DNA from 3 places in the Selenomonas sp. oral taxon 149 str. 67H29BP genome. Region 3 is predicted to be linked to each of the others. Evidence: riboswitches for the same ligand, from Rfam matches in the RefSeq annotation. Region 3 holds a riboswitch; each other region holds the start of a gene.
What was found. Region 3 has a riboswitch for cobalamin ahead of HMPREF9166_RS04140 (TonB-dependent siderophore receptor). Riboswitches for the same ligand answer to the same signal wherever they lie in the genome.
Positions count from the first base shown of each region.

Region 1: another riboswitch for cobalamin. It lies ahead of HMPREF9166_RS01450 (DASS family sodium-coupled anion symporter); the one in region 3 lies ahead of HMPREF9166_RS04140 (TonB-dependent siderophore receptor).
Region 2: another riboswitch for cobalamin. It lies ahead of HMPREF9166_RS03175 (TonB-dependent receptor); the one in region 3 lies ahead of HMPREF9166_RS04140 (TonB-dependent siderophore receptor).

Region 1 covers NZ_GL397087.1:301,036-305,281, forward strand. The annotation lists gene HMPREF9166_RS01440 (hypothetical protein) at 1-598, opposite strand, end outside; gene HMPREF9166_RS01445 (LysR family transcriptional regulator) at 573-1,517, opposite strand; cobalamin riboswitch at 1,816-1,991, shown strand; gene HMPREF9166_RS01450 (DASS family sodium-coupled anion symporter) at 2,304-3,713, shown strand; gene HMPREF9166_RS01455 (ankyrin repeat domain-containing protein) at 4,099-4,246, opposite strand, start outside.
Region 2 covers NZ_GL397087.1:655,855-660,100, forward strand. The annotation lists gene HMPREF9166_RS03175 (TonB-dependent receptor) at 1-2,425, opposite strand, end outside; cobalamin riboswitch at 2,707-2,882, opposite strand; gene HMPREF9166_RS03180 (RNA methyltransferase) at 2,975-3,805, opposite strand; gene rplT (50S ribosomal protein L20) at 3,856-4,209, opposite strand.
Region 3 covers NZ_GL397087.1:861,875-866,120, forward strand. The annotation lists gene HMPREF9166_RS04135 (ABC transporter substrate-binding protein) at 1-286, opposite strand, end outside; gene HMPREF9166_RS04140 (TonB-dependent siderophore receptor) at 438-2,372, opposite strand; cobalamin riboswitch at 2,658-2,894, opposite strand; gene HMPREF9166_RS04150 (TIM barrel protein) at 3,054-4,025, opposite strand; gene HMPREF9166_RS04155 (TonB-dependent siderophore receptor) at 4,028-4,246, opposite strand, start outside.

The DNA.
Region 1 (4,246 bases), 560 kb from region 3:
GCCCCGGCATGAGATCCATGCGTGCGAGCGCATTGCGGCAGCCCGACGGCGTGACAAGGACATGCGCCGAGCCCTCTTCCCGCAGGAAATCCGCCACGCCTGCCGTATCGCTCATCGGCGGCGGCAGCTGGGCTGATGCCGTGACCGCCCCCTCCTCCGGCGGCAGTGCGGCGAGGATCTCCTCTGCAGTCTCGTGACGGATGCCATCCGCCTTTGCCAGAGGCCCGCGAAAGAAACAGCGCACGATGCAGCCCGTCTCCGCAGAAAGTGTGCGCTCGATGTCTGAAAAATCTGGGCGTGTGAGGATGTCGAGGCAGGAGAGATAGATCACGACCGCGCGTGTGCCAGGAAGGCGTGCGGCATCCCGCACCGCATCTCGGATCGCTTCCTCCGCCGTTCCGAGCACATAATCCTCTGCCCGCACGGCAGCATAGCGGAACTGCCCGAGTGCTCCGATCTGCCGTGCGCGCCGGTAAATGGAGCGAAAACAGATGAGTGCCCCTGCCGCAACGACGACGAGATCGCGTCGTGCCCACAGTCTGTCGAGGCTCGTATCAAAGTCTTTAATGTCCTCAGCGACGATTGGCTGCATCCGCATCCTCCCCGTAACGCAGCAGTGCCTCCCCACCCGAGAGTCCACTCTCTTCCTCAAGGATTTCGAGAAAAAGATTCATTGCAGGGCTGCGCCATTTATTCCGATGAACCCCGTAGTATGACGTGACAGTCATCGGATCCGACTGCGCGGCAGACAGCCGGCCGAGAGCCATGCGCTCCCGCACCGCATGATCCGGCAGTAGCGCAATCCCCATATCGTTCTCAACCAGATTGATGATGGTCTGCGTGCTTCGCAGCTCAATCATATTCGTAAACGAGATCCCCCGCTGCCGCAGATAGTCATCTGCCATCTGCCGAATCTCACCCGGATGCGGCATCGTGATCAGCGGCATCTCGTTGATCTCCATCTCCCGCTCACGAAAGTTCGGGCACCATACAGCCGCATCAACCGAGGTGTAGAAATGCACGGGATTTTCCTCAAACATCCAGAATGCGAGACTTTCCTTATCTCTTTCCTGAATCGTGTACGCGAGACCGACATCGATCTTCCCTTCACTGAGTGACGCAACAACATCACGGCTCGTGAGTGAACGCAGGCGCAGATCGACGCGCGGTGCATGTGCATGAAGATGTTGGAGCAGTGGGGGCAGACGGAAGCAGAGCAGCGACTCCGGCGCACCTACCGTGAGTGTCCCCTGATAGGCGGCAATGCCGTATTGAAAGCTTTTGATCTTCTTCACCGCAGCAAGCACCTCGTCCACATATGGAATCAGTGCCTCGCCCGCCTTTGTCAGGATCATGCGCCGCCCACTTTTCTCAAAAAGCGGTACCCCCACGAGCTTTTCCAGCTGCGCAACGTGGAATGTAATCGTTGATGGTGTGTAGCTGAGGAGACGTGCCGCCTTTGTAAAGCTGCCCGTGCGTACAATTGTCTTGAACGTCGTGAATATCTTTAGCTCCATCCGTATCTATCCTTATTGGCAAGTACGAAATACTCAAAAAAATGTAGAGAAGAACTCGTTCATTGTAAAATGAAATTGGACACATAAAAAGTCGAACATACAAAATTGCCGCAACAAAACACCTTTGCCAAGGCCGGTATATTCGACGCTCATTCTACCATAAAACACCGCGTATTCAAACATCTAAACGTCAATCAGCGCGTACAGTCAAGCCGATGATTCGACTCCTTCCGCCTCTCTCTTGACAATAGGCAGAAGCAGTGATATTCTTCCTCACGGAAGCCATCATCACGACAAACAGCATACTGATGAATCAGGTGTCGCAAGACTCAATAGAGAAGCCGGAAGAGCCGGCGCGGTCCCGCCACTGTGTCAGCGAGCGAATCTGCAGGAAACGTCACTGAGGAAACTTTGGAAGGCGCAGAGGAGCGATGAACTGGAGCCAGGAGAACTGCCTGATCGACGATCACCGTCTGACCTGCGAGCGACGGGAAGGGGATCTGTGTCTTGCGCTGGATCGATCCGCATCTTTGCGGTGACCTTTCGACGGCGGTTTTATGCGCTGTGACGCTGCACGCGGCAAGGCAAGGATATTTTGCAGTCTCTTCTCTCATTTGCAGAAAGGGGCTGCTTTTATTTGTGAACGTTCAGGACGCAGAACTGCCCTCTTCCCGCCGGCCTCGGACGTATGCTCTGCAAATCTACAGCTTCCATGGGCGTCGCAGGAAATGCTTTCGGCAAAAGGGGACTGCGGCGGAGAACTCATATTTTTGATGGGGTGAACACATGAACACGAAGAGAAGAAATGCACTCATCACGATCGGCGTCGGACTCATCCTATGGTTCCTGCCGGTTCCTGACGGAGTCACACCACTTGCCTGGCATTTGCTTGCGGTCTTTATCGCGACAGTGCTGGGCTTTATCCTGCATCCGCTGCCGATCGGCGCGGTGGCCTTCATCGCGATTTCCTTCTCCGCATGGGCAGGCCTGCTAAAGACGTCCGATGCCTTGGCAGGCTACGGCAACAGCACGATCTGGCTGATCGTCTGTGCGTTCCTCTATTCCCGCGGCTTCATCAAGAGCGGACTCGGCAAACGCATCGCTTTCCGCATCATCGAGGCAATCGGCAAGAGCGCGTTGTCGCTCGGCTATGCCATCGCCCTGAGCGAGCTTGTGATCTCGCCCGCAACGCCCTCGGCCACAGCGCGCGGCGGCGGCATTCTCTATCCAATCGTGCGTTCACTCGCGGAGGCTCTAGGCTCAAAACCCGGTGAGAGCGCACGCCGCATCGGCACCTACCTCATGCAGGTCGGCTACCATACAGACGCCGTGACCTGCACGATGTTCGTGACCTCGATGGCGGGCAACCCGCTCTGCGTGGCGCTCGCCGAGAAGACGCTGGGCGTTCAGGTCACGTGGATGGGCTGGGCGAGCGCTGCAATTGTGCCGGGACTCATCGCGCTCCTGCTCGTCCCCTATGTCATGATGAAACTTTCGCCGCCCGAACTCGTGCGTATTCCCGACGCCAAGGATCTGGCACAGCGTGAGCTTTACGAAATGGGGCCGATGAGCCTTGCGGAAAAGGGACTTTCCGTCATCTTCGTCGTCTCTCTCGCACTCTGGGCAAGCTCCGGCCTCACGAACATCGACGCGACACCCGTTGCCATGGGCGCAGTCTGCCTCATGCTGATACTCGACATCATCAACTGGCAGGACGTCATCCAGGAAAAGGGTGCATGGGACGCGATGTTCTGGATGGGCTCTTTGATGACACTCGCTTCGGCTCTCGCAAAATCGGGCATCATCACATGGATCGCCAATGGTGCGGGCGCGGCGATTTCCTCGCTCGGCTTCGGTTGGCTTATTTCCTGCCTCATCATCCTGCTCTTCTACACCTACATCCACTACGCCTTCGCCAGTGTCACGGCACGCATCAGTGCCCTCTATGCGGCATTCATCGCTGTCAGCGTCAGCGTCGGTGCACCGCCCCTTTTGGTCGCCATCATCTTCGGCATCTTCGCCGATGTGCCGATCTCCCTCACGCATTACGGCAACGGCTGCGCCCCGATCTACTTTGGCGGAGGCTATGTCTCGCAAAGCGAATGGTGGAAGAACGGCTTCATCATGACGACCATTACGACGCTGATCTACCTAACAATCGGCGCGGCATGGTGGAAAGTCCTGGGCCTTTGGTAAATAGTAAATCACTGGCAGCCCCCTACGTGGGGGCTTTTTATATACCATTCTCCCCTCCCTCGTTGCCCGTAAACAGGACGACAAACTCTTTTAGGCTCCCTGAGTCTGTCATAATATCCTCTTGTAACTGATTCTTGATATAATTCCAGAATAAGAGAATTATGACTTAGTGTAGGGGAAAATGGCTAATGATTCTTTGCAAAACTACAAGAGATCCCAAACGCTAGTACAGTGACTGGGATCTCTTGTATGATAGAGTTTTTCTTCGTTCAGACGTACGGACGGACATCCTATTTTCCTGTGATAGGTTGACCTTCATCAAATCGCTCTGCCATATGCTTGTAATGAAGTACAGCTGACTAAGCAGTATGAACTATCACAGCTGTCAGTACGAATTGCCATTTTCATAGGTTTCCTCCATATTTCCGGTTTTTGGATTGAACCCATCTATAAATAGCTCTGCACCATGTGCCAACAACAATTCTTTTTGTTCCTCGTTGTATTTTTCTCCTACAACAGACAGCTCATCATAA
Region 2 (4,246 bases), 210 kb from region 3:
TATTTACCCAACTGGGTTCGCTTAAGTAACGCTGCACGCTGTGCACCTTTAGCTTCGACGCTGCATCGAACACGTCATTGCAGCCAATCGACAGCGTCATATCCTTGCGCGGCGACCACTTGAATCCCAAGTTGATTGTTTTCAACGCCGCTCTCGGCCTGCCGGCAAGTTCCTTTTCCACAGGATCCCTGACCTGCGGGATGGCATAGTGCGTGTAGTACTGCGAAACATAGTGTCCCTCACCGAAGAAGAGCCACTTCTCCGTCGGACGATAGGTCAGTCGGAGATTGCCTTCCCACTTCGGTTGATAGGTTGGGCGCACCTCGAACCAATCATAATGGACGCCCGGGGAGGAGTCCCTGCGCTGCGCCGCTATATTGAGGTACGTGCCTTCGAGGTCGAGATCGAATTTCTTCCAGTGGAAATTCGTCTGCAGCTCAATGCCGTGCGCCTTCCCGCGCATATCGTTGAAGTACGAGCTGTAGTTGAGTCCTGCACGGTAGAGGTAGAGCATGCGCTGTGTATCGCGCCAGAAATATGTGAGCGTCGTTCGATTATCTGCCCCAAGGAACTTGCCGTCCCAAATGGCACTGAGATCAAACTGCTTGCCATACTCGGGCTGTGGAAATTTCGCGCCGCTCCCCTTGTAATCCATTGGAGCCGGCATGATTCCTGCGCCGTCACCTGCGATTTCGTACATATTGAGCAGGCGGAAGTAGGTGCCGCCCGTCATACGCATCGTAAAGTGGTTGTTGAATTCTTTTTTTAATGCGAGCTGCCATGTCACCTTGGAATCCACCTGACTGTCCTCCGGGTGAACCCAGCGATATGTTTTGAGTGGATTGAATCGACCGAACTGACTGTATCCTATAATCTGTGAACGATTGTAGCGGATGGCAGGCGTCAGCTGCCATGAACGCTTCTTGTCAAGCGTAATTGTATCCTGCAGCTGCAAGTTAAAGATATTTTGATCGAACTGGTTGCGCATCTGTGCCCAGAGATTGCCGATACCCGCCTGCACGTCATCGATGACCTCATTAAGCCCATCGCCGTCAATATTCATGCGCTCGTGAGAGTAATTCATCTGGAAGTCGAGCATATTGTTCTTGCTGAGCTGATAGGTACCGTCCACCTGTACATTGTATTTCTTCGAGCGATAGCGGCTCCACTCCCGCATGGGAATCTTAATCATGTATCGCAGACCGTCGTGAATATTCTCGGCGCGGTAGTCCTTGCTCTGGGTGAGGTAGTCGACCATCCAGCCCCATTCATAGTTCTTTCCTATATAGCGGCGCTGTACGAGCAGCTCCTTTGCACTGATTTTTTGATGCCGCTTGTCGTATTTATAGAGATCGTATTTATCAACGAGAAGCCCCGGCTGAATCATATCGAAATAACTTCGATAATCGACCCAGAGACTGTCGGGCAGATGCCGATCGACAGTCTTGTATGTTCCCTTGATCATCCAATCGTCATTCTGCCATTTGACAAGCAGATCCGAATTGCTGTAGTCATTGTATTGCCGCCGGCGGTGCGGATCATCCGCAGCAGTAACCAACCGGCCCCCATTGTCCTCCAGCCACTGGATGCAATCATCTACATTCTGCTGCCATGCTCCGGCGCCATGTGCGATATCAAACGCGGCTTTCCCTGCTGGTGTCATAGCGAGGTAGCCTTGGAGTTCTGTCCGTGTCGCAACGATCTGTCGTCCAATGTCGGTATTTGTATAGAACTGCTCCGCCGCATAGCTGCGGTAGGGGAAGTCACCATCACGCGATTCGTGATTGTAGCCAAAAAGCAGGCTGCCAGCACCTAGGGGGGCTGTGATCTCAACGGAGGCTTTTTTCCCGCCGAAGGAGCTCGGTCCAATCTCGGCGGATCCATGTGCGCCCGTCGGTTTCTTCGTCACGACGTTGATGATGCCGCCGATGAAGGTGCCCGCAAAGCGAGCCGGGATGTAGCCGCGGTAGACCTCGATGCGCTCGATATTGCTGACGGGGATCGTCGAGATATCGACCGCCGCATCGCCGCCGAGGTTCGTCAGCACGCCGTCGACGAATACGCCGACCTGTGCTGCCGTCGAGCCACGTACGGTGACCGTCGTATACTGCCCCTTGCCCTGCACCTCGCGTACATGCACGCCGGGAACCATCTTGAGAAAGTCAGGCAGTGTCTTTTGTTCGCCCTTGAACTCCTCTGGGCGTATAATGGTCACGGTGCCGGGGGAGAGAATATCTTCCCATGTGGGACGCTTCGCCTCGACGGTGATATCAGAAGTGCTATATTTCAACGGAGGACTCGATGATGTCGGCTCCATCTGAACCATGGCAGATGCCTGTTCTTCTTCCCCGCCAGTATCAGTTGCGGTACCTCTTGCTGCGGCAATCATCGGATGATGCAGCGCACCAGACAACAGCATACCCATAACGCCCAACACAAGCCGTCTTTGTTTCCGTCGAGACAACATAGATTATCCTCATTTCTGTAGAATTACCAAAATAAATAATCCCGTCATTATATTCAGTCAATAGTATAGAACATACTGGACTCTCCTTTCAAAAAAATACCGCCTTCTGAACGAAGGCGGTCATATCATTTCAAAAAGGCGGCAGAACAAACCTGCCGAAGATACTCTGCTTCACAAAGAAGCAGAGATGATCCCCTTCCCATCGCTCGCAGGTACCGATTCCGAACAACGTCCGAATCGACGGTGATGTTAAAGCAGGCAATTCTCCTGGCTCAGATTCCTCACCCTGTCAAACCTTCCCAGAATTTCTTCCAGTGGCATACGATGACGGGGCTCCTCTTACAGTGGCGGGACCGCTTCGGCTTATACCGAATTCCTTATTAAGTCTTTCGACACCTGTTTCCTTACAATATGAATTTTTTCACTCTTATGATATTACAAATTAGTTTATTTTGTCAATAATATAAAAGAATCTTTTTATAGTTCTATGTGATAAAACTATATCTATTATATCCCTGCGTAGCTGCGCTGACGCATCGACTCATAGAGGATCGCTGTGGCGGCCGAGGCGACGTTGAGCGACTCCGCCTGCCCACACATTGGGACGTAGAGGTGCTGACACGCGCCCAAGAGGCGCTCCGATACACCGTTTGCCTCGTTGCCGAGGACGACAATCGTGGGGCGGCACAGATCCGCTGCAAAATGCGTCACAGCATCGGCGTCGCACGCAGCCGCATAGAGATATAGGCTTTGCTCCTGTGCGAAACGCAGGAGTTCCTCATCATCGACGCCGCTGATAAAGGGAACGTAAAACAGAGAGCCCATCGTTGCACGGACGACCTTGCTGCTGTATACATCCGCACAGCCGCGCAGGAGTATCACGCCCGCTGCGCCCGCTGCATCTGCCGTGCGCAGAATCATGCCGACGTTGCCGGGATCCTGCACACGATCAAGAGCCAGATAAAACGGTACTTTCTCCGCCGCGTGTACGAGATCGGTCAATGATCTGCGGGGGGGACGCTGCATCAGCAGCAGGATTCCCTGCGGCGCGTCCGTCTCCGCGCAGGCGGCAAAGAGCCGCGGCGGGACACAGTTAACCGGCACGCCGCGCAGATGCAGCTGCTCTGCCAGTATGGCAGCTCGCTCCGCTGCCAAGGCACGCTCCGTCAATACGGCGTGTAGGATCTGTCCGTCTGAGCGCGCTGCCATCTCGGCAAGGCGCAGTCCCTCCACCAAGAATACATTTTCCTTGGCGGCGCGGCGCGAACTTCGTACCAGCACGGAGAGGCGGCGGATGAGTGGGTTCTCCGCACTCGTGATTGTCTCGATCTTTTTCATCGTATAAAAAGAGCCTGATGAATCCGATGACTCATCAGGCTGCTCCCATCTTACTGATTTTCCTTTGCGACGTTCACAAGCTGCGTGAATGCCGCTGCATCGGCAATGGCGAGATCAGCAAGCATCTTGCGGTTGACCTCGACCCCTGCATTCGTCAGACCCGCGATAAAGCGGCTGTACGAGATGCCGTTCGCACGCACTGCTGCATTGATGCGTGCGATCCAGAGACGACGGAACGTGCCCTTCTTTGCACGACGGTCACGGCGCGCATAGTAAAGCGCCTTCATGACGGTCTCGTTTGCCTTCTTGAACTGCTTGCTGCGCGAGCCGCGATAGCCCTTGGCAAGCTTCAAAATCTTCTTATGACGACGGTGTGCCGTAACACCGCTCTTTACTCTTGGCATAGCAATTCCTCCTGTTTCCTACCCACGTAGGGTTCTC
Region 3 (4,246 bases):
AGATTTTTTCACGTACCCATGGAATATTCGTATCCTCTGTATTGGCAAGAGTCTCATTGATGGCAGCCATGCGCTTCGGCTCCACAAGGCCAAGCATCATCTCATCACTGCTCGCGCCAATCGTCAGGATCCGTTGAGGCTTATGCAAAATAGACACAACCGTCCCATCCGCATCAGTAACATTGTAGGTGTTCTGAGCCTGCCTGTCCGAAATACCACAGCCCGTCAAAGAGAATAACAGCATGAATATGCACGGCAGCATCACTGCACGCAGCCATCTGCTCATCGTTCCACAACTCCTTTTATCCCTCTCATGAAACTTGCCTCATTATTTTGTAAACTCCCCTCTCTACAGCGCAGAAAGGGGAGTTACTGTGTTATAAAGTTATGAGATACCCGAGCGACGCACCACATGGGAACGCTGCCGGAAGGAAACGTTAGAAGCTCTGCTCCACACCGACCATGAAGTTGCGTCCGGGTGCCGTCCACCACTCTCCGGGAGCGCCCCACTTTACATTCGAATGCTCGGCATAGAACTGGTTGAAAATGTTGTTCGCCTTGAGATATACCTTTGTTGCGTCGGCAATCTGATAGTTCATCGCAAGATCGACGACCCAGTAATTATCCGTCGGGAAAGCACCGCGTACCGGTCCCGGGCGTCCAACGATCCCGCGCGCAAGCAGCGACGCATCGAATGCACGGTTGCGGTAGTCGACACCGATGTTCCACTGATCCTCGGGCAGATAACCGTCTGCATTCACGCCTCTCTGCTCCGTCTTGCCGACATGCGTCCGTGTATAACCGAGGCGCGCGCGCAGATGCGAGTCAACGCGCTTCGCGAGCTGCAGCGACCAGCCATGGGCATCCTCATCGCCGACATTGATGTTCACGTATGTCACAGGATGGTAACCGATACGATCCTTCGAGTGGCGCTTGAAGTAGCTCGCCGTGAGGCTGAAACCTCTGCCAAAGTCACGGGCAATACCGATCTCCTTCGTGTTGCCGGACTCGGGCTTGAGGTTTGGATTGCCGTATGTCGGCGCATAAAGTTCATTCGGCGTCGGCGTGATGAAGTACGCACTGTAAGAAGCATAGGCGTGCGTCATCGGATCAATGTCATAGCCGAGGCTGACACTCGGGCTGTTGTGACTGCCAAAGGACGAGTTGCTGTCATGACGAATACCCGCTGTGAGTTTCAGCGTCGGAAGGATGTTCCACTGATCCTGCAAATAGAAGGAGCGATTGATGAGCGTACGATCATCAATGCTCACAACGCCGCGGTTCTTGATCGTCGTATCATCCTTTGTGAATTCAAAGCCCGCTGTCAATAGATGATCGCCGAGCTTCTTGTCGAATTGGTCGCTGAACCTCCATGTCTGAATATCGTACTCATCAAACGACTGCGCCGGCAAAAGTGTCCACCCATCAATGTAGTGACTGGTAAGATCATACGCATACTTACTGCGCGAAGCACTCATCTGATTCTTGGTTGTGTCATCGATTTGCACGTTCCAGATCAAATCACCATCCAAATAATCATAGTTTCCACGATTGACATTGAGCCCCTGCCGCTTTTCATAGAGTGCCTGATAGCGATCCGAGTCCTTATACGAACGCAGATTAAACGCAAGATAGGAGGCCTTGCTCAGCTGCTTGCCAAGATGCAGGCTGACGGAGTTTGCATCGAGCTTCGACGGCGTTGTATCGCCGTGTGCGTCCTTGAAGTCTCCGCTCTTATCCTTCTGGTATTTGATGCGCCAGTCCCATCCGCGCTCACCGCCCGCATTCGCGATGCTGTACTGCTGACGCCCATAGCTGCCGTAGCCGATGCCGAGCGTCGTCTTCATCCCCGATGCCTTCTTCGTGATGATGTTGATGACGCCGCCCTTCGCATCCGATCCATAGAGCGTTGACGCCGAGCCGTGCAGTACCTCGATGCGGTCGATGCCGCTAAGATCCTTCATCGCAGATGCCAAAGAGGCCGAAAAGCCCCCCGCATAGTTCTGGCGGACACCATCGATCAGAAGGACCACATGTTCCGACCCGTTGATGTAGAATTTATTGCTGTTGTTATATCCCGCCGGTGCATACGCATTGACCGTAACACCCGGTACATCGCGCAGTGCTTGCGTGAGGTCGGTGTAGTGGCGGCGCTCGATGTCCTTGCCTGTAATCACCGTGATATTTGCATCCGTCTTGAGTTCCTTATTCGGGGTTCTTGTCGCCGTGACGACCGTCTCCCCCAGAGTATGTTCATCTGCCGTATCACTCACATCGGCTGCGAATGCATGCCCGCCCATGGACAGCACGCTTACACTGAGGGCTGCTGTCAGAGCAGCTCCTAGCTTCTTCCTTGAACCCAATCGCTTCATCTCGTAATCTCCTCCTAAAACATTACACATTACTGCAGGGCAATACACCATCTATTCATCTGCTGCGAAGGGATGCACTTCGTCAGTCAGAGAAAAGCATATTCAGGAAACACTGATAAATTCGGCACAAGCATCTTGACGCATCTTTTTGATGCATGGCATGAATCATGGAAATAAAAATCCCCTTCCTGCGATACAGAAAGGGGATAGACTCACGAAAAAATATGATTTGGGCGCACAATATACGCTCACGATAGAATCCCTTCCCCGTCACTCGCAGGTACAAGCAGTGATTCATAACTAGGCAGTTCTCCTGGCTCCAGGTCATCGTTCACCTGCTCCTTCCCAGAGGACATTCCTCCAGTGGCAAATCGGGGCGGCAGATCATCTCTGCACGCCCTGCAGGCTCGCTCGCTGATACAGTGGCGGGACCGCTTCGGCATCGGTCTGCATGGCATACGGCCATAGAGCCTTCACCGAATTCTCTATTAAGTCTTTGACACCTAACTCGACAATATTCAGTTTTCCAGTAATTCAACCTATTGTACTATAGTACGAATTTATTGTCTTGTCAAGCGCAAACATACCAACAACACTAAATCCCGATATAGGGCACTACGAATACATGACAAAGCAGTGCTCGATAAAAGGGAAAAGACACACCATGCAGTGAACCTGAATCTATCGGTCGTGCGCTGCGGCGCGCTGCTGTATGCGCAGCTTACTCGCCAGATCATCACGGGAACGATGCTGGAACTCGTGAACGAGATACATTGGCTGGACAGTCTCGACGATACGGCGTGCCGCATCGGTATGAAACGGCTGATGCTGATCGACATGCATGACGTAGTCCATCGCCGCCTGCCAGTCGAGCGATGTCTTCCATCCTACATGCCGACGCATCATCTCCCGCGTATATGCCCCTGAGAGGGACTGGTGCAGGTGAATGCCATAGACGCGCTTTCCCAATTCTCCAAGCTCGTGGTAGATCTTTTTCACGTATGCCGCGCCCTCCGCCTCGCTCTGCAGATCCAAGTTCGTGTTCATCAGATGTCCCGTGTCGAACATGAAGCCCGTGTCGGGATAGCTGACGCGCTCCAAGAGCTCAGCGGCGAGCTGCGGTTTTTGAAAGGTCAGTCCCGGCCACCAGAGATTTTCAAAAAGGAGTTTGCAGCCCCTCGGTATCTCGCCGGCAATCGCATTGACAAGCTCGATGGCCGCGCGAACGACGTCCTCATCCGTGACAGAAAACATGCGCGTATACATCTCCGATGTGCAGTTATGTGCAACGTGGAAGACGAGATACTGCGGCTGACACTCTGCCGCCCGCCGCAGATTCTCCCGCCAGCCCTCCACCCAGTCGGCAACATCCAACGAGCCGTAGTAGCCTCGGATATTGTCCTCACTGCCGAACTCCGCCATGAGTGCGGTCCGATCCCCACGCCAAAAGTCAACCCACGTCGGCCAAAACAGGAGATGTACCCCCTTGATGTACGTGGATGGAAACAACGTGCGATCCCACGGCGCACAGAGCATGAACTCGATGCCGTCAAGCCCCGGTTCCTGCAGGATGGCAGGAAGAGCATCCGTATCGCCGTGAAGGATATGCTCCACATCGCAGTCCGCATTGGAGAGATTGGTTAAGGTAAGCATGGTCAGAACTTGTAACTGTAGCTCAGGAGGAAGTTGAACGGTGCAACATAATATTTTGTCCCTGAGTGCCCCACTGTATCATCACGGTTGAGCACGTTGTCAATGCGCAGATTGATCTCGCTGTGCTCATCGGGTGCATAGGCTGTGTTCCATGTCGTGAGCAGATACGGTTTAGAACGAAATGCGGGCTTGCTGTTTGGCGTCTGTACACGATCAGCAAG